Regions from separate parts of the Streptomyces sp. NPDC055287 genome, predicted to be linked through region 2. Evidence: riboswitches for the same ligand, from Rfam matches in the RefSeq annotation. Region 2 holds a riboswitch; each other region holds the start of a gene.
The links. A riboswitch is a leader RNA that binds a small molecule or an ion and turns the genes downstream of it on or off. The one in region 2 is predicted to bind cyclic di-AMP.

Region 1 (5,721 bases), on a different contig from region 2:
CCGCTTTTCTTTTCCCTTCCCACTACCGTCGGCGAGCCGACGTCTTCGACGCGTACACCTCGGTCGGCGCCGGCCGGGGCCAGTACGACGTGCTGACGTCTCCCCGGCGTCATGAACCGTGACGGCCGGGCGGACCTGGTCGCCCGTCAGGCATCCACCGGGGACATGTACTGACGCGGATCGCCACCGTCCGGCGGGGATACAAGGGCCTGTTGCGGGCTCCCGGTCGGCTTCGACGGGCCCGGCAACCGATACCCGATCGGCTGCCGGGCTCGCTGCGGCTATGCTCGGGGGTGATTCGCCGAGGGCCGTTAGCTCAATTGGCAGAGCAGCGGACTTTTAATCCGTTGGTTGTGGGTTCGAGTCCCACACGGCCTACCGCCCAAGGCGACCGGGACACCCCGGTCGAACCGCACGTCAGCGCCCCCCGGACCTGTCCGGCGGGGCGCTTTCGCGTTCACGGTCGGCCGCACCGACGTGCGGGCGCGCCGGAGCGTGGGAAGACTGGGGCCATGACTGAAAAGGCGCTCCTCGAAGGCGGGCCGGACGATCTGACCAAGCGTGTCGTCCCGATCACGCCTCCCGGACAAGAGCTGAAGATCCCGCACCGCGGCGGGTACGAACACTTCAAGGTGACCTCGAGGCATCAGGACAGCGAGGAGGGGCGCCTGACTGTCTACGCGTGGTGGGAGCGTACGGAGATCGCCGAGTAACGCCCCGCCGGGGGGAGGGCGTTGGACGCCGTCCCGCGGCGGCGCCGCGGCAGTCCAGGTGACCGTTCTCAACGGGCACGTGTCCGTCGCGGGCGAGTTCCGGGTACGCCGCGGTGTCGGCTACGACGTGGAGCCGGACACCCCGCGGACCGAAGCCACGGCCTGTGCGCAGGTGACCGGCGCGGGTGCGACCGCCGCGCGGAGGCGAGTGGTCGGGGGAGGTCCCCCGATGGCGTACAGTTGGGTTTAACGACGCGGGGTGGAGCAGCTCGGTAGCTCGCTGGGCTCATAACCCAGAGGTCGCAGGTTCAAATCCTGTCCCCGCTACTGAAGAAGAAAACGAAGGCCCGGATCTCGGAAGAGATCCGGGCCTTCGTCGTGTCCGGACCGCGTCGCCGGGCCCGGCGTCCCCCGTTCGGCCGGTGCCCGATGGCCGCGCGGCGCGGCTACGGCCAGCCTGGGCTGGGCGCGGTACCGTCCGCAGCCGGGTGCGCGGCGAGCAGGAGACCACTGGTGGGGAAGCAAGGCGGAGCGGGGGCCGGGCCCGGCGCGGGCAGGGCCTCGCAGCCGGTGGGCAAGACCTCGCGGTTCGTCCGGGCGCTGCCGGCGCTGCTGATCGTCGGTGGGTGCGTCTTCGACATCACCACACCGCCGAACTTCACCGCGTCGCCGCTCTTCGCCGCCGCCCCGCTGATCGCCGCGCCGCTCTTCTCGCTCCGCCACACCCTGCTGACCGGCGTCGTGGCGATCGCCGCCGTCGTCGGGCTGCACCTCTACAACGGCACCTCGACGCACGTCGAGTCCGTGACCGAGCTGATCACCGTGGTGACCGTCGCCGTCCTGGCCCTCGTCATCAACCGTGTCGTACGCCGCAGCGGCCGGCAGCTCGCCTCCGCCCGCACCATCGCCGAGGCGGCCCAGCGCGCCGTGATCCCGGTGCCCGCCGACCGGATCGCCGGGCTGCACGTCGCCGCGCGGTACGAGGCCGCCCAGGCGGACGCCTTCATCGGCGGCGACCTCTTCGCCGTACAGGACACCCCGTCCGGGGTACGGCTGGTGGTCGGCGACGTCCGGGGGAAGGGGCTCGGCGCGGTGGAGGCGGTGGCTGTGGTCGTCGGGGCGTTCCGGGAGGCGGCCGAACAGGAGGGCACGCTCGAAGGGGTCGCGCAGCGGCTCGAGCGGGCGCTCACGCGCGAGGGCGCGCGGCGCGACGGGCTCGACGCCTTCGAGGGCTTCACGACGGCCGTACTGGCCGAGATCCCGCGCGGTGAGGGCGTCGTGAGGCTGGTCAACCGCGGCCATCCGCAGCCGCTCCTGCTGTACGCCGACGGGGACCTCGCGGAGATCGTGCCGCCCGAGGCCGCGCTGCCGCTGGGGATGGGCGATCTGGGCGTCTGGCCGGACCGGGCGCGGGAGTACGCGTTCCCGCCCGGCGCCACGCTGCTGCTCTACACGGACGGTCTGTCCGAGGCGCGGAACGCGGCGGGGGTCTTCTACGATCCGGCAGCCCGGCTGCGCGGCCGGATCTTCCCGGGCCCCGAGGAGCTGCTGGACGCGCTCGTCGACGACGTACGGCTGCACACGGCGGGAGCCGCCACGGACGACATGGCCCTGCTGGCGGTCGGGCGGCCCACCGAGGGGCAGCAGGACCGCCGCAGGACCGTGGGCCTGGTCAGACGGGCAGGCCTGCCGGCCGGTCGAACCAGTGCAGGCCCTGGCCGTGCGGGGCTGTGAAGGCGACGGCGCGCTCGTCCAGGGCGAGGGTGAGCAGGTGCTCGTCGTCGGGGGCCGGGGCGTCGAGCCAGGGCAGCACGGTGTGGTGCTCATTGGAGATCCAGTGGCCCGGCAGGTCGCGGACGAGCCGGGCGAACTCCTCGCGGCGGGCGAGCGGCAGGTAGGTCAGCACGGCGGTGTGGAAGACGACCAGCGTGGCGTCCGCGGGGGCGCGGGCCGCCAGCGCCGGGAGTTCGTCGACGAGGTCGCCGCGGACGATGAGGGGGCCGGGCGCCGTACGTACGGCCTCGATGGCGGCGAGCTGCTGACGCGGGCGCTCCGCGCGGCCGGGCCAGATCAGTGACTGGAGCCAGCGGACGTCCTCCTCGTCCGTGGGGTCGAGGGGATTGAGGTCGATGCCGGCGCGCCACGCGATGTCGGGGAGCGCCGTGGGCAGGGGCACGGGGCCCTCCGTACGGCAGTCGAAGGTGACGGGGGACGTGCCCAGGGTGGCGCCGCCGTTGTAGCGGTAGGCGTAGCGGTCGGGGTGGAGGCACAGGCCCGCCGAGGCGCCGACCTCGATGAGGGCGAGGGGCTGGGGGAGTGCGGCGAGGAGGGGCAGCAGGGTGGCGCAGCGGGCGGGCTCGTTCGTCTGGGTGAAGCGGTCCAGCATGACGGCGCGTACGTCGTCCCAGTGGGCCAGGGTCCACTCGCGGAAGGGCGCCCACTGCTCGTAGGGGCCGCCGAGGAAGCGGACGGCGGCGAGGAGGAGATTGGGCTGCTGCTTGTTGCCGGGTGGCAGGCCGGCGATGAGGGCGCAGAAGTCCCGGTCCTCGCTGATACGGGCGGTGAGTTCGGCGTAAGCGGGAGAAATGCCGCGCGCCTGCTGCTCGGAGAACTCGCGGTAGCGATCGGCCGGCCACGGACTGGGATGCGTGCTGTTGACAACCATGTGCTGAAGTTAGCCGTGCGGAGACCGTCGCGACGCTGGGTAACCGCACGAGAGCCCTGCGCATAACAATTGACGAACCGTCATGGTGCGGATGTTTTCTGAGGGGTGGTCAACTCGTCCGACTGTGGTCGCTTGTGTCCCGATTGGTTCGGGCCAAGGTCCTTAACGATCAGTTGGAACAGCTTGGAAACCGGAGCCGGTGTCTATTAACGTTCGATAACGCAGCGCGGTCGTCCCAGTCGTCGCAAGAGACGGCACCGTGCGCACGCGCCGAATCCCGCAAGGGAACCGGGGAACCATGTTCCTTGGGGTGAATCGGGCCGCTTCGTACCCACGAAGAGGCCCGTAGGAGACCTTCCTGCTCCGAACCCGTCAGCTAACCCGGTAGGCGAGAAGGAAGGAAAGGAGCACGCCTCCGTGGCGTCCAACAGGCCTGCCCCCCAAGCCACCCTGCCCCCTTACGGGGCGCCCCACGACAGCGAGAGTCACGTCGCCGGGGAGGGGACCTGGGAAGAATGGAATCCGACTGAGGAATCCGTCCGGCCCGTACGCGGTCGTCACCGCGTCGCCAAGCAGCGCGGCGGTCTCGGCCGCAGCTCCACCGTTCTCGGCGTCGGCGTCATCGCCGCGGTCGGCGCGGGAGGCATCGCCACCGCGCAGGACAAGCCGGCAATCTCGATCTCCCTTCCCGACGCGATAACGGAATCCCTTCCCGACGCCAAGTCACTACCCGGTGTCGGGTCTTTGATGTCCGACGACGCGGAATCCGGCTCCGGGACGGGCGCCGCGAACGAAGCCGTCGTGGCCGCGGCCCCGCTCACCACCGCGGGCGTCACCACCGCCGACGCACGGCAGGGCACCACCGACGCGGGCGAGGCCCTGCGCGCCCGCATCCTCCAGCAGGCCGAGCAGCAGCAGGCCGCCGCCGACGCCGAGGTGAAGCTGGCCGCCGAGAAGGAGGCCGCCGAGAAGGCCTCCGCCGAGGCGAAGCAGCAGCAGACCGCGGCCGAGGCCAAGGCCGCCGAGGAGAAGCGCGAGGCCGAGGAGAAGAAGCGCGAGGCGGAGGAAGAAGCCGCGCGCAAGGCCGAGGAGGAGCGGCTGGCCAAGCTGGCCGCCAGCTACTCGCTGCCCACCTCGTCGTACACGCTCACCTCCACCTACGGCCAGTCCGGCTCGATGTGGTCCTCCGGCCAGCACACCGGTCTCGACTTCGCCGCCCCGACGGGCACGCCGGTCAAGGCCGTGCACGGCGGCACGATCAAGTCCGCGGGCTGGTCGGGTTCGTACGGCTACCGCATCGTCCTGGAGCTCTCGGACGGCACGGAGGTCTGGTACTGCCACCTCTCCTCGATGACCGTCACGTCCGGCGAGGTCGGTACGGGCGACGTCATCGGACGTGTGGGCGCCACCGGCAATGTCACCGGTCCGCACCTGCACCTCGAAGTGCACACGCCCGACGGCGCCGGCGTCGACCCCGCGGCCTGGCTGCGCGGCAAGGGCCTCACCGTCTGACGCTTTTCCCACAGTCCCCGGCAGTCCCGGCGCACGCCCCCCGCGCCCAGGGCTGCCGGTCTGTGTGTGCGGGGCGCTGTGCGTGCCGGACCGTGGCGCTGGCGTGGCTGGCGGCGCAGCCGACGGTCGCGGCGCCGATCACGAGCGCGCGGACGGTGGAACAGCTGCCTGCGCTGCTGGCGGTGGCGGATCTGGAGCTGGCGGAGGCGGAGCTGGCGGCACTGACGGCGGCGTCCGCCTGACCTCGGACCGGCCGCAGCGGTTACTGCTGCCGGTACGGGTTGTACGCGGCGCAGGCCTGGTGCGGGGGCGGTCCGTACCCGTACGGCGGCCAGGGCGGCTGCTGCCACGGCGGCGGCTGCCAGGGCGGTGGGGTCCGCACCCGGCCCGTCGCCCGCGCCGCGTACTCCAGGGCCGGCCCGGCGACCTCCCTGCGCTGCCACAGGTGGTGGAGCAGCTCCTGCTCGCGTGCCGTGAAGTCCGGGCCCGGTGCGCCGCGGTGGGCGCGGTGGCGCAGGAAGGCCAGGGACGTGGCGAAGGCCTCGTACTCGGCGACGGCACGGGCGGCGGCCCGTCCTCCGGCCCGTCCTCCGTACGCACGCGCCGCCGCGCCCCGCGCCAGCGAGCGGGCCCGCATCGAGGAGAGCGCGAGCGGTTCGGCGGGCAGTAGCCAGCCGGCGGCGGCATAGGCGGGCAGTTCGGCGGCTATCGTGCCCAGCTCGCGCTGGCGCGTCCAGACCACCAGCCAGGTGAGCATCGCGAAGGCGGGGACCATGAACGCGGCGTACACCGCGTAGAAGCCGTACTGACCGAAGGCCGACGAGCCGTTCC
Region 2 (5,721 bases):
CGGACGCGCCGTTGACCAGCAGGTTCGGGTACGCCGCGGGAAGCGCGACGGGCTCGCGCTCCTGCCCGTCGTAGTTCGGGTTGAAGTCGACGGTGTCCTCGTCGATCGACTCCGTCATCAGCGAGGTGGCGTCGGCCATCCGGCATTCCGTGTACCGCATGGCGGCCGGCGGGTCGTCGTTGCCGAGGGAGCCGAAGTTGCCGTGGCCGTCGACGAGCGGCAGGCGCATCGAGAAGGGCTGTGCCATGCGCACGAGCGCGTCGTAGATCGAAGCGTCGCCGTGCGGGTGCAGCTTGCCCATCACCTCGCCGACGACGCGGGCGCACTTCACGTAGCCGCGGTCGGGCCGCAGCCCCATCTCGTTCATCTGGTAGACGATGCGTCGGTGCACCGGCTTCATGCCGTCGCGGGCGTCGGGCAGCGCTCGCGAGTAGATCACCGAGTACGCGTACTCGAGGAAGGAGCCCTGCATTTCGTCGACGACGTCGACATCGAGGATCTTCTCCTCGAACGCATCGTCCGGCGGCGGGGTCTTCGTGCTGCGGCGGGCCATCGCGGCTGCGGCTCCTTCGCGGTTCTGTAGGGCGAGTTCTTGGGTGTGATGCCGACCATTGTGGACCGGCGCACTGACAACGCCGACCTCGACCCGTCCGTTGCGCCTGCTCGGGCGTTCCCTGAGGGCGTACACGGGCCGGGAACTTCGCCAGGCGTCCGTGAGCTTGCATACAGTGGCAGGACTTCTCCATATCGCGATCGAAGGGACGTACATGCCCATGGGTCACACGGCCACAGCGCAGGCCGGTTCCGGCGGCCTGACAGCGACAGAGCACCGGCTGGCCAATGGCCTGCGCGTGGTGCTCTCCGAGGACCACCTGACCCCGGTCGCCGCGGTCTGCCTCTGGTACGACGTAGGTTCGCGCCACGAGGTCAAGGGCCGTACCGGCCTTGCTCACCTTTTCGAGCACCTGATGTTCCAGGGCTCGGCGCAGGTCAAGGGCAACGGTCACTTCGAGCTGGTGCAGGGTGCGGGCGGTTCGCTCAACGGCACGACCAGCTTCGAGCGCACCAACTACTTCGAGACGATGCCCGCCCACCAGGTGGAGCTGGCTCTGTGGCTGGAAGCCGACCGGATGGGCTCGCTGCTCTCCGCGCTCGACGAGGAGTCCATGGAGAACCAGCGTGACGTCGTCAAGAACGAGCGCCGCCAGCGGTACGACAACGTGCCGTACGGTACCGCCTTCGAGAAGCTGACCGCACTGTCCTACCCCGAGGGCCACCCGTACCACCACACGCCGATCGGCTCGATGGCCGACCTGGACGCCGCGACCCTCGAGGACGCGCGCGCCTTCTTCCGTACGTACTACGCGCCGAACAACGCGGTGATCTCGGTCGTCGGCGACATCGACCCGCAGCAGACCCTCGCCTGGATCGAGCAGTACTTCGGCTCCATCCCGTCCCACGACGGCAAGCAGCCGCCGCGCGACGGCACGCTGCCCGACATCATCGGGCAGGAGCTGCGCGAGGAGATCCACGAAGAGGTCCCGGCCCGCGCGCTGATGGCCGCCTACCGGCTGCCGCACGACGGCACCCGCGAGGCCGACGCCGCCGATCTGGCTCTCACCGTCCTCGGCGGCGGCGAGTCCTCCCGGCTGCACAACCGCCTGGTCCGCCGCGACCGTACGGCCGTCGCCGCAGGCTTCGGGCTGCTGCGCCTGTCCGGCGCGCCCTCGCTCGGCTGGCTGGACGTCAAGACGTCGGCCGGCGTCGAGGTGCCCGACATCGAGCGCGCCGTCGACGAGGAGCTGGCCCGCTTCGCCGCCGAGGGACCCACGCCCGAGGAGATGGAGCGCGCGCAGGCCCAGTTGGAGCGCGAGTGGCTCGACCGGCTCGGTACGGTCGCGGGCCGTGCCGACGAACTGTGCCGGTACGCCGTCCTGTTCGGCGACCCGCAGCTCGCACTGACCGCCGTCGGGCGCGTCCTGGACATCACGGCGGAGGAGGTCCAGGCGGCCGCCAAGGCCCGGCTGCGCCCGGACAACCGCGCGGTCCTCGTCTACGAGCCGACCCACGCGGCCGACGCAGCCGACGACACCGCCGCCGGTGAGACCGCTGACCAGGAAGGGGCGGACAAGTGACCGACACCGCAGCCGTGAGAATGAAGTTCCACCCGCAGCCGCAGGCCGGCACCCCCACGCCGTGGGCGTTCCCCGCCCCCGAGCGCGGCGCCCTGCCCAACGGCCTGACCGTGCTGCGCTGCCACCGTCCCGGCCAGCAGGTCGTGGCGGTCGAGGTGTTCCTCGCCGCCCCCCTGGAGGCCGAGCCGGCCGGTCTCGACGGCGTCGCGACGATCATGGCGCGGGCCTTCTCGGAGGGCACCGACAAGCACTCCGCCGAGGAGTTCGCCGCCGAGCTGGAGCGATGCGGCGCCACGCTCGACGCGTACGCCGACCATCCGGGCGTCCGGGTCTCCCTGGAGGTCCCCGTCTCCAGGCTGCCCAAGGCGCTCGGCCTGCTCGCGGACGCGCTGCGCGCGCCCGCGTTCGCGGACAGCGAGATCGAGCGCCTGGTGGCCAACCGGCTCGACGAGATCCCGCACGAGACGGCCAACCCGTCCCGCCGCGCGGCCAAGCAGCTCTCCAAGGAGCTGTTCCCGGCGGCCTCCCGCATGTCGCGGCCGCGCCAGGGCACCGAGGAGACGGTGCAGCAGATCGACTCCGGCGCGGTGCGGGCCTTCTACGTGGCCCACGTGCGTCCCGCGACCGCCACCGCGGTGGTCGTCGGAGACCTCGAGGGCACCGACCTGGACGCGATCCTGGCCGACACGCTGGGCGCGTGGAAGGGCGACACCGCCGCATCGCGCCCGGTACCGCCGGTCACCGCCGACGACACGGGCCGTGTGGTCATCGTGGACCGCCCCGGCGCGGTCCAGACCCAGCTGCTCATCGGCCGGATCGGCCCCGACCGCCACGACCGGGTCTGGCCGGCCCAGGTCCTCGGCACGTACTGCCTGGGCGGCACGCTCACCTCCCGCCTGGACCGCGTCCTGCGCGAGGAGAAGGGCTACACGTACGGCGTGCGCGCCTTCGGCCAGGTGCTGCGCTCCGCTCCCGACGGCTCGGGCGCGTCCATGCTGGCGATCAGCGGCTCGGTGGACACGGAGTCCACGGGCCCGGCGCTCGAAGACCTCTGGAAGGTGCTGCGCACCCTGGCGGCCGAGGGCCTCACCGACGCCGAGCGGGATGTCGCCGTACAGAACCTGGTGGGTGTCGCGCCGCTCAAGTACGAGACGGCCGCGGCCGTCGCCGGCACGCTCGCCGACCAGGTCGAGCAGCACCTGCCGGACGACTTCCAGGCCCAGATGTACGCCCGCCTCGCCGAGACGGGCACCGTGGAGGCCACCGCGGCGGTCGTCAGCGCCTTCCCTGAGGACCGGCTGGTCACGGTCCTCGTCGGGGACGCGTCGCAGATCGAGGAGCCCGTCAGGGCGCTCGGCATCGGCGAGGTGACGGTGGTCAGCGGCTGAGCCGTCCGAACCGGCCGAACAACTCCCCTCAAAGCGGGAGATAGAGGGACCCCGGCAACCGGAAGGCTGTCGGGGTCCTTCTCTTATGTCCGATTTGTTGTGGTGGTTGCCTGTCTGGCCTGTGGGGTGCGTTACAAAACCCCGTGTCTGTTTGGTGATTAAAAGATGTCCCGTTTAGCGTCTGTCCGGCTGTCCGTCAGCAGTGAGCCGCATCCGTGGCACCGGACAGTCATCGCCGAGTCCCCGTCAGGCGCGAGCCTGGGGAGCCGGGGACCCAATCAGTCCCTGGGGTGAATCGGACGTCCTCTGTGCGTACGTACGGAGGGGTCCGTAGGAGACCTTCCTGCTCCGAACCCGTCAGCTAACCCGGTAGGCGAGAAGGAAGGAAAGGATCAGCCACTCCATGGCGTTCACCCGTGCCACCGGGAAGCACCGTCGTCCGAGCCGCCTGACGCGCAAGAGCGCGAACATGGCCGGCGTCGCCGCACTCGCGACGACCGGCGTCATCGGAGGCCTGGCCTCTCCGGCCCTCGCCGCCGGCGGCGAAGCGGCCCAGGCCGTCCAGGACACCGGCCTGACCCAGGCCATCGTCATCGGCGATTCCCTCGCCGACCAGATCGCCGCCCAGGCCGAGCAGCAGCAGCACGCCGCCGACAAGGCCGAGGCCGAGCGCAAGGCGGCTCTGAAGAAGGCCGAAGCCAAGCGCAAGGCGGAGGCCAAGGCCAAGGCCGAGGCCCAGGCGCGGGCCAAGAAGGAGCGTGAGGAGCGCGCCGCCAAGGAGCGCGCCGCCCGCGAGGCCGAGCGCAAGCGTCTCAACGGCTACACCCTCCCGGTCGCCGGCTCCGTCGTCACCACCGGCTACAAGACCGGCGGCAACCTCTGGTCCTCCGGCAGCCACTCCGGCGTCGACTTCCGCGCCGCGTCCGGCAGTTCCGTCGTCTCCGTCGCCGGGGGCACCGTCGTCGAGGCCGGCTGGGGCGGGGCGTACGGCAACAACATCGTCATCCGGATGAACGACGGCACGTACACGCAGTACGGCCACCTGTCGTCCATCGGTGTCTCCGTCGGCCAGACCGTCGCCTCCGGCCAGCAGATAGGCCTCTCGGGCTCGACCGGCAACTCGACGGGCCCGCACCTGCACTTCGAGGCCCGCACGACCCCCGAGTACGGCTCGGACATGGACCCGGTCGCGTACCTGCGCGCGCACGGTGTGAACGTCTGACCGCTCGGTCGTACGGAAGGCCCCGGCTCACCCGCCGGGGCCTTCCGCATGTCTGGCGTGTCCAAAAGCAGTCCATGAATTAAAGCCCCCGTCGGAAATCCGGGACCGCTGCAATAGAGTCACCGAACAGGCGTCGATCAACCGCGTTTCGCGGGGATTAAGGCGGAGGTTCGGTCATGCGCATTCCCGCGCAATCGGTATGCACGGCAATCCGTGACGACATCGTGTCCGGTGTGTTCGCGCGGGGCAGCAGGCTCACCGAGGAGCTGCTGGCGCGCCGTTACGGTGTCTCGCGCGTCCCGGTGCGCGAGGCCCTGCGCACGCTGGAGTCCGAGGGGTTCGTCACCACCCGCCGGCACGCGGGCGCCTGCGTGGCCGAGCCCACCGAGCAGGAGGCCGCCGACCTGCTGGAGGTGCGGACGCTGCTCGAGCCGCTGGGCGCGGCCCGCGCCGCCCAGCGGCGCACCGAGGCCCACCTGAAGGTGCTGCGCGGCCTGGTCAGGCTCGGCCAGGAGCGGGCCCGCCGGGGGGAGGGCGAGGATCTGCGCTCGCTGGGCAGCTGGTTCCACGAGACGCTCGCCCAGGCGTCGGGCAGCCCCGGCCTCACGGCCCTGCTCACTCAGCTCCGGCACAAGATCGCGTGGATGTACGCCGTCGAGCAGCCCGCCCGCCCCGCCGAGTCCTGGGCCGAACACGGCGCGATCGTCGACGCCGTGGCGCGCGGCGACGCCGAGCGGGCCCGCGCGCTGACGGCCCTGCACGCCGAACGGGCGGTGGCCGCACACCGGTTGCGGCGTCCCGCCCCGGAGCGCGGGCGGGAGCGCGGTCAGGAACGCGTGAGGACTTCGCAACATCCCGTAAACATCGTGAGTGGCCGCCATTAACAGCGGCGCCGTATACAAAGAGGGCGAATGAGTGGGGGCTTATTTCTGCTGCCCGCATTCGCGTTTGTTGTCGTACGGCTTCGCATAAACAA
Region 3 (5,721 bases), on a different contig from region 2:
GGGTCCTCGGCGAGGCGGTCCTGCATCTCCTTCATCAGGCCGGAGCCCTCGAGGGTGCCGATCGCGCCTGCCGCGCGGGGGCAGGTCAAGTAGTACAGCGTCGGGAACGGCGTGCCGTCCTCCAGACGCGGGGCCGTCTCGACCACGTCCGGCTGTCCGCAGGGGCAGCGGTGCGCGATGGCGCGCAGACCGCGCGGCGGGCGGCCCAGCTGCAGCTTGAACGCTTCGATGTCCGCCTCGGTGGGCTCGGTGCGCGGGGTGGTCGGGGGTGCGGCGTCCATGCGTGCGTTCGTGCCTTCGTGTTGGGGGTGACTTCGGGTCGATGACGTGCTGATGGGTCGTTACTTGTCCGGGCGGTCGGCGTGGTCCACGCCGTCCCAGAGGTTCGTGTACCAGGGGCGGTCGGCGCCGCCCTGGTCCTCGCGGCGCTTGCCGCGGGCGTCGGGGTCGATGACGGTGAAGCCCGTCTCCCCCGGCCGTACGAGGTGGAGGTGTTCGCGGGCGAGGCGCTCGATGTAGGCGTCGTCCTTGAGCCGGGCCTTCTCGTCCCGCAGCTCCTCGACGCGCCGGCCGGCCTCCCGCATCTTGCGCTGCTGATCGGCGATCTCGCCGCGCTGCGACACGTACTGCCGCATCGGATAGGCGAGCGCCACGATCAGCGAGCACAGGACCAGGACGAGCAGCGCGGCCCGGCCGGTGAGCCGGGAGCGGCGGGCCTGACGGCGGGTCTGCGAGCGGTAGACACGGGCGGCGGTCTGCTCGCCGATCAGCCGAATCCTGGTCGCAGTGGAGAACCGGTCCCGGTCCTTCCCGGCCATGTCTCCGCCTCCCCTTGTACGCACATACGTCCCCGCACACGGTACGGGACCGCGTGCGGGGACGTATGGAGGCTGGGGCCTTCAACCCTTGCCGTGCTTAACCCTTGCCGCGCTTAACCCTTGAAGCGGGGGAACGCGCTGCGGCCGGCGTACACGGCCGCGTCGTCGAGGATCTCCTCGATGCGCAGCAGCTGGTTGTACTTGGCGACGCGCTCGGAGCGGGCCGGGGCGCCGGTCTTGATCTGGCCGCAGTTGGTGGCGACGGCGAGGTCGGCGATGGTGACGTCCTCGGTCTCACCGGAGCGGTGCGACATCATGCACTTGAAGCCGTTGCGCTGCGCCAGCTCGACGGCGTCCAGGGTCTCGGTCAGCGAACCGATCTGGTTGACCTTGACGAGCAGCGAGTTGGCGGCGCCTTCCTCGATGCCGCGCGCCAGGCGCTCCGGGTTGGTGACGAAGAGGTCGTCGCCGACGATCTGGACCTTGGTGCCCAGCTTGTCGGTGAGGACCTTCCAGCCGGCCCAGTCGTCCTCGAAGAGCGGGTCCTCGATGGAGACGAGCGGGTACGCCGCCACGAGCTCCTCGTAGTACTCCGTCATCTCGGCGGCCGAGCGGGACTTGCCCTCGAACTCGTACGAGCCGTCCTTGTAGAACTCGGACGCGGCGACGTCGAGCGCGAGCGCGATCTGCTCACCGGGGACGTAACCGGCCTGCTTGATGGCCTCGAGGATGAGGTCGAGCGCGGCGCGGTTGGAGTCCAGGTTCGGGGCGAAGCCGCCCTCGTCGCCGAGGCCGGTGGACAGGCCCTTGGACTTCAGTACGGACTTGAGGGTGTGGTAGACCTCCGTGCCCCAGCGCAGGGCCTCGGAGAACGACTCGGCGCCGATCGGCGCGATCATGAACTCCTGGATGTCGACGTTGGAGTCGGCGTGCGACCCACCGTTGAGGATGTTCATCATCGGAACGGGCAGCAGGTGCGCGTTCGGGCCACCGAGGTAGCGGAAGAGCGGCAGGTCCGACGCCTCGGAGGCGGCGTGCGCGACGGCGAGCGAGACGCCGAGGATGGCGTTGGCGCCGAGGGACGCCTTGTTCTCGGTGGCGTCCAGGTCGAACATGGCCTGGTCGATCAGGCGCTGCTCGGTGGCGTCGTAACCGACGAGCTCCGGGCCGATCTGCTCGATGACGGCGAGGACGGCCTTCTCGACACCCTTGCCCTGGTAGCGGTTCGGGTCACCGTCGCGAAGCTCGATGGCCTCGAACGCTCCGGTGGAGGCACCGGACGGAACAGCAGCACGACCGGTGCTGCCGTCGTCGAGGCCGACCTCGACCTCGACCGTGGGATTGCCTCGGGAGTCCAGGATTTCCCGGGCTACGACGACGTCGATGGACGGCACGAGCATCTCCTTCTGGGATGTGACGCTATGGGGTGCAGGGTCACTTTGGCCTTGCGACAAGAGCCTAACCGGCTCGGAGGCATCGATCGGCCGTTCGCCCGCCCCCTGGGACAAGAAGAGGTGCGAATGCCCGCAACAGCGGACGTAACTCCGGGCGGGACGTGCCACGTACTGGGACTACTGGGCAGTAACTGACGGCGAAACCCCGGCCCGGCGCGTACGGGGGAAGCGCGCCGGACCGGGGTGCTCTGGGTTCCGCGGGGGATCGGCCGGAAAAGCACGGTCGATCGGCCGAATGCCGCGGACTGCTCCGCGGGTGCCGCGGCCTGCCCGGCGGAGTGCCGCGCGCCCGCTCGGCGGGGCGCGGCGAGCCGGAGCGGCCTGGGCGCCGCGAGCCGGATCAGCTGAGGTGCAGCTGCTGACCGGGGTAGATGACATCGGCGTCGTCGACGATGTCCTTGTTCAGCTTGAAGAGCTTCTCCCAGCCGCCCTTGACCTTCTCGGCGTCGGCGATCTTGCCGAGGGTGTCGCCGGCCTTGACCTTGTACTCGCCGTCACCCTTCTCGATCTTGGCGGGGGCGGCGGGCTTCGCGGTCTCGGCCTTGGGCGCGGAACGGACCTCGCTGCGCGAGGCCGGCTGCTCGGCGGCGCGCGGGGCGGCCTGCTGCTGCGGCTGCTCCTGCTTCGCCGAAGAACCGGAGGTGTCGACACCCGGGTCGACACCGTCGTTGGTCAGGCCGCCGGCGCCCGCACAGGCCCAGGCACCGGGGCCCTGCATGTCGAGAAGCTTCTCGGCCGTGGCGATCTGCTGCGCCTTGGATGCCTTGTCGGCGGTCGGGGCGTACTGCGTGCCACCGGCCGCCGCCCAGCTGGACGCGGAGAACTGCAGGCCGCCGTAGTAGCCGTTGCCCGTGTTGATGGACCAGTTGCCGCCGGACTCGCACTGGGCGACAGCGTCCCAGGTCTCGACGGAGGCGGCGGAGGCCGAAGTCGCACCCATCAGCGGGACGGCTACAGCGGCGCCGGCGACACCGGCGAGCGCGGCGAACCGAGTGGCCTTGGACGGGCGACGGTGCTTGGCGTTGCTGGAAAACAGCATGCGACATCTCCTCACCGACGCCTACGAGGTGAGCTGTCGGGTTCGGGCCAAGTGAGTGCCCGGCGCGCGACCTGCGTCGCGCGGCTTAACCCCAAGCCGGTTCCGTTCGTCTTTCGACGTACGGGCCCGGCGACCTACCTGGGTCCCCCGCTCCTGCCTACGGCGCTTTACGCGTCAGTTCCCCCCGACCGACGGCAGGATTCGGCGTGACGGTCGACGGGGCCCGCGGTGGCGAGCGGTCCGACGGTAAACACATGAGCCCTTGATGTTCAAAAAGGCCCATCAGGGAGATTTCGCCCTTCCCTGCCTTCACTTCGTCCATATCTGCGCAGGTCAGGGGTGACACGAGGGGATCGTCCGGGCCGCGTACGCGAGTTGAGGCAAAGAGACCCTTGTCTCACTTGCTTCAATCCGGACATAGCGGCCCGAACTGCCCTTCGAAATCAGCTCAGATCGAGGTTCTGGCCAGGGACGATGAGGTCGGGGTCGGACCCGACGGTCTCCTCATTGGCCGCATAGAGAGCCGTCCAGCCGCCGCGCAGGTCGTGCTCGGCGGCGATGGCCGAGAGGTTGTCGCCGGTACGGACGGTGTAGTGGCCGTCGGCGGCCTCGGCGCCGTCCGTCTTGGCCGACTCACGTGTCGACCCGTCACCCCGCGAGGCGTGACGTCCCGATTCGCGCTCGATGCCCGATTCGCCGGATACGGCGTCAGCGCCCTCCCGGGCCACCTCGCCGCGGTGCTTGCCCTTGGAGGCACCCTCCTCGGCGGCCGGCGGCGCGGGGCTCTTGGAGGCTCCGCCCGACTCCTCGGACGTCCCGGACGCCGGGGGCGACGTCGGCTCGGCGGACTTCGTCGAGCCGCTCTTGCCGTCCTTGCCGTCCTTGACGCCCTCACCGGCGGACCCGGCGGGCTTGTCTTCCGTCGACTCGGACGACTCCGGGTTCCCGGAGCCCTCCGACACCGTGTCCGACGTGTCGGCCTTGGACTCCGCGGTGGGCTCGGCGCTCGCGCCGTCGCCGGGAGCCGCGTCGTCACCCTCCGTCAGGCCGGAGATGAGGGCGCAGCTCGGCCACGCCTGCGGCCCCTCCTCGGCGAGCACCTTCTCGGCCACCTGGATCTGCTGGGAGCGACTGGCGAGGTCGGCGCGCGGCGCGTACGCCGTACCGCCGAACTTCTGCCAGGTCTCCGGGGAGAACTGGAGTCCGCCGTAGTAGCCGTTGCCGAGGTCGGCACTCCACATGCCGCCACTCTCACAATCGGCGACCCGGTCCCAGGTCGTGGCTTCGGCAGCGGACGCGCCGCTCGCGCCGAGCAGCGGGATGGCGATGGCCGATCCGGCGACTCCTGCCGCGACGACGAGAGCTGGAGCCTGACGGGGGCGGCGGTGTCTACCGTTCCCGGAGCGCATGCGGTTGCCTTTCGAGTGACGGCTGAGGTTGACGGTGAAGGTAGCGGTACTCGAACGTTTGTCACAAGTCGATGCAGCGCAGATCACGTGAAGGTCTCGAATTGACGCAGCGTCACTTGTTTTCGGCGTCGAACTCCACGGGCAGGGTGCGCAGTCCGCGCATGATGAGGCCCCCACGCCACCGCAAATCGTCAGGATCCCCCGCAAGTCGCAGATCCGGCAGGCGCAGCAGCAGCGTCGCGATCGCCGTCTGCCCTTCGAGCCGGGCCAGCGGGGCGCCGAGGCAGTAATGGATGCCGTGCCCGTAGCCGAGGTGCTGGTTGTCGCGGCGCGAGAGGTCGAGTGTGTCCGGCTCGCTGAAGCGCTCGGGATCCCGGTCGGCGGCGGCGAGCACGACGAGTACGGGCTCGCCGGCCGCGATGTCCTGGCCGCCCAGGGTCAGCGGCTCGGTGGCGTACCGCCACGTCGCGAGCTCCACGGGCCCGTCGTAGCGCAGGAGTTCCTCGACACCGGTGGCGAGCAGCTCCGTGTCCCCCTCGGCCAGCGCGCGCTGGAGGCGCTCGCGCTGCTCCGGGTTGCGCAGGAGCGCGTACACGCCGTTGCCGATGAGGTTGACCGTCGTCTCGAATCCGGCGAAGAGCAGAATGAACGCCATCGCCGCCGCCTCGTTCTCGGTGAGGTGCTCGCCGTGGTCGCTGGCGCGGATGAGCCCCGAGATGAGGTCGTCGCCCGGTTCCTCCCTTTTACGGTGGATGAGTTCGGCGAGGTAGTTGCGCATCTTCTTGACCGACCGCGCGACTCCCCCGCGCGGCCCGCCGCCGTGCCGGATCATCATGCCCGCCCAGTCGCGGAAGTCGTCCTGGTCCTCGCGCGGTACGCCGAGCAGGTCGCAGATCGCGTAGATGGGCAGCGGGAAGGCGAAGTCGTGGATGAGGTCGGCGCTCCCCTCCGCCGCGAACCTGTCGATGAGCTGGTCCGTGAGCTCCTGCACCCGCGGCGCG

Region 1: another riboswitch for cyclic di-AMP. It lies ahead of ACWIHY_RS11755 (M23 family metallopeptidase); the one in region 2 lies ahead of ACWIHY_RS00490 (M23 family metallopeptidase).
Region 3: another riboswitch for cyclic di-AMP. It lies ahead of ACWIHY_RS15395 (transglycosylase family protein); the one in region 2 lies ahead of ACWIHY_RS00490 (M23 family metallopeptidase).

Annotation. Positions count from the first base shown of each region.
Region 1 covers NZ_JBSHNE010000005.1:369,113-374,833, forward strand. Annotated here, with positions in the region: tRNA gene ACWIHY_RS11730 (tRNA-Lys) at 306-378, shown strand; gene ACWIHY_RS11735 (DUF5988 family protein) at 513-713, shown strand; tRNA gene ACWIHY_RS11740 (tRNA-Met) at 967-1,040, shown strand; gene ACWIHY_RS11745 (PP2C family protein-serine/threonine phosphatase) at 1,143-2,447, shown strand; gene ACWIHY_RS11750 (DUF2332 domain-containing protein) at 2,386-3,378, opposite strand; cyclic di-AMP (ydaO/yuaA leader) riboswitch at 3,637-3,784, shown strand; gene ACWIHY_RS11755 (M23 family metallopeptidase) at 3,796-4,890, shown strand; partial or broken gene ACWIHY_RS11760 (aldo/keto reductase) at 4,980-5,132, shown strand; gene ACWIHY_RS11765 (PrsW family intramembrane metalloprotease) at 5,153-5,721, opposite strand, start outside.
Region 2 covers NZ_JBSHNE010000001.1:115,772-121,492, forward strand. Annotated here, with positions in the region: gene ACWIHY_RS00475 (DNA gyrase/topoisomerase IV subunit A) at 1-553, opposite strand, end outside; gene ACWIHY_RS00480 (M16 family metallopeptidase) at 768-2,135, shown strand; gene ACWIHY_RS00485 (M16 family metallopeptidase) at 2,156-3,523, shown strand; cyclic di-AMP (ydaO/yuaA leader) riboswitch at 3,747-3,914, shown strand; gene ACWIHY_RS00490 (M23 family metallopeptidase) at 3,927-4,745, shown strand; gene ACWIHY_RS00495 (GntR family transcriptional regulator) at 4,922-5,629, shown strand.
Region 3 covers NZ_JBSHNE010000008.1:119,343-125,063, reverse strand. Annotated here, with positions in the region: gene ACWIHY_RS15410 (DUF501 domain-containing protein) at 1-281, opposite strand, end outside; gene ACWIHY_RS15405 (FtsB family cell division protein) at 342-818, opposite strand; gene eno (phosphopyruvate hydratase) at 932-2,218, opposite strand; gene ACWIHY_RS15395 (transglycosylase family protein) at 2,613-3,311, opposite strand; cyclic di-AMP (ydaO/yuaA leader) riboswitch at 3,315-3,486, opposite strand; gene ACWIHY_RS15390 (transglycosylase family protein) at 3,755-4,720, opposite strand; gene ACWIHY_RS15385 (cytochrome P450 family protein) at 4,833-5,721, opposite strand, start outside.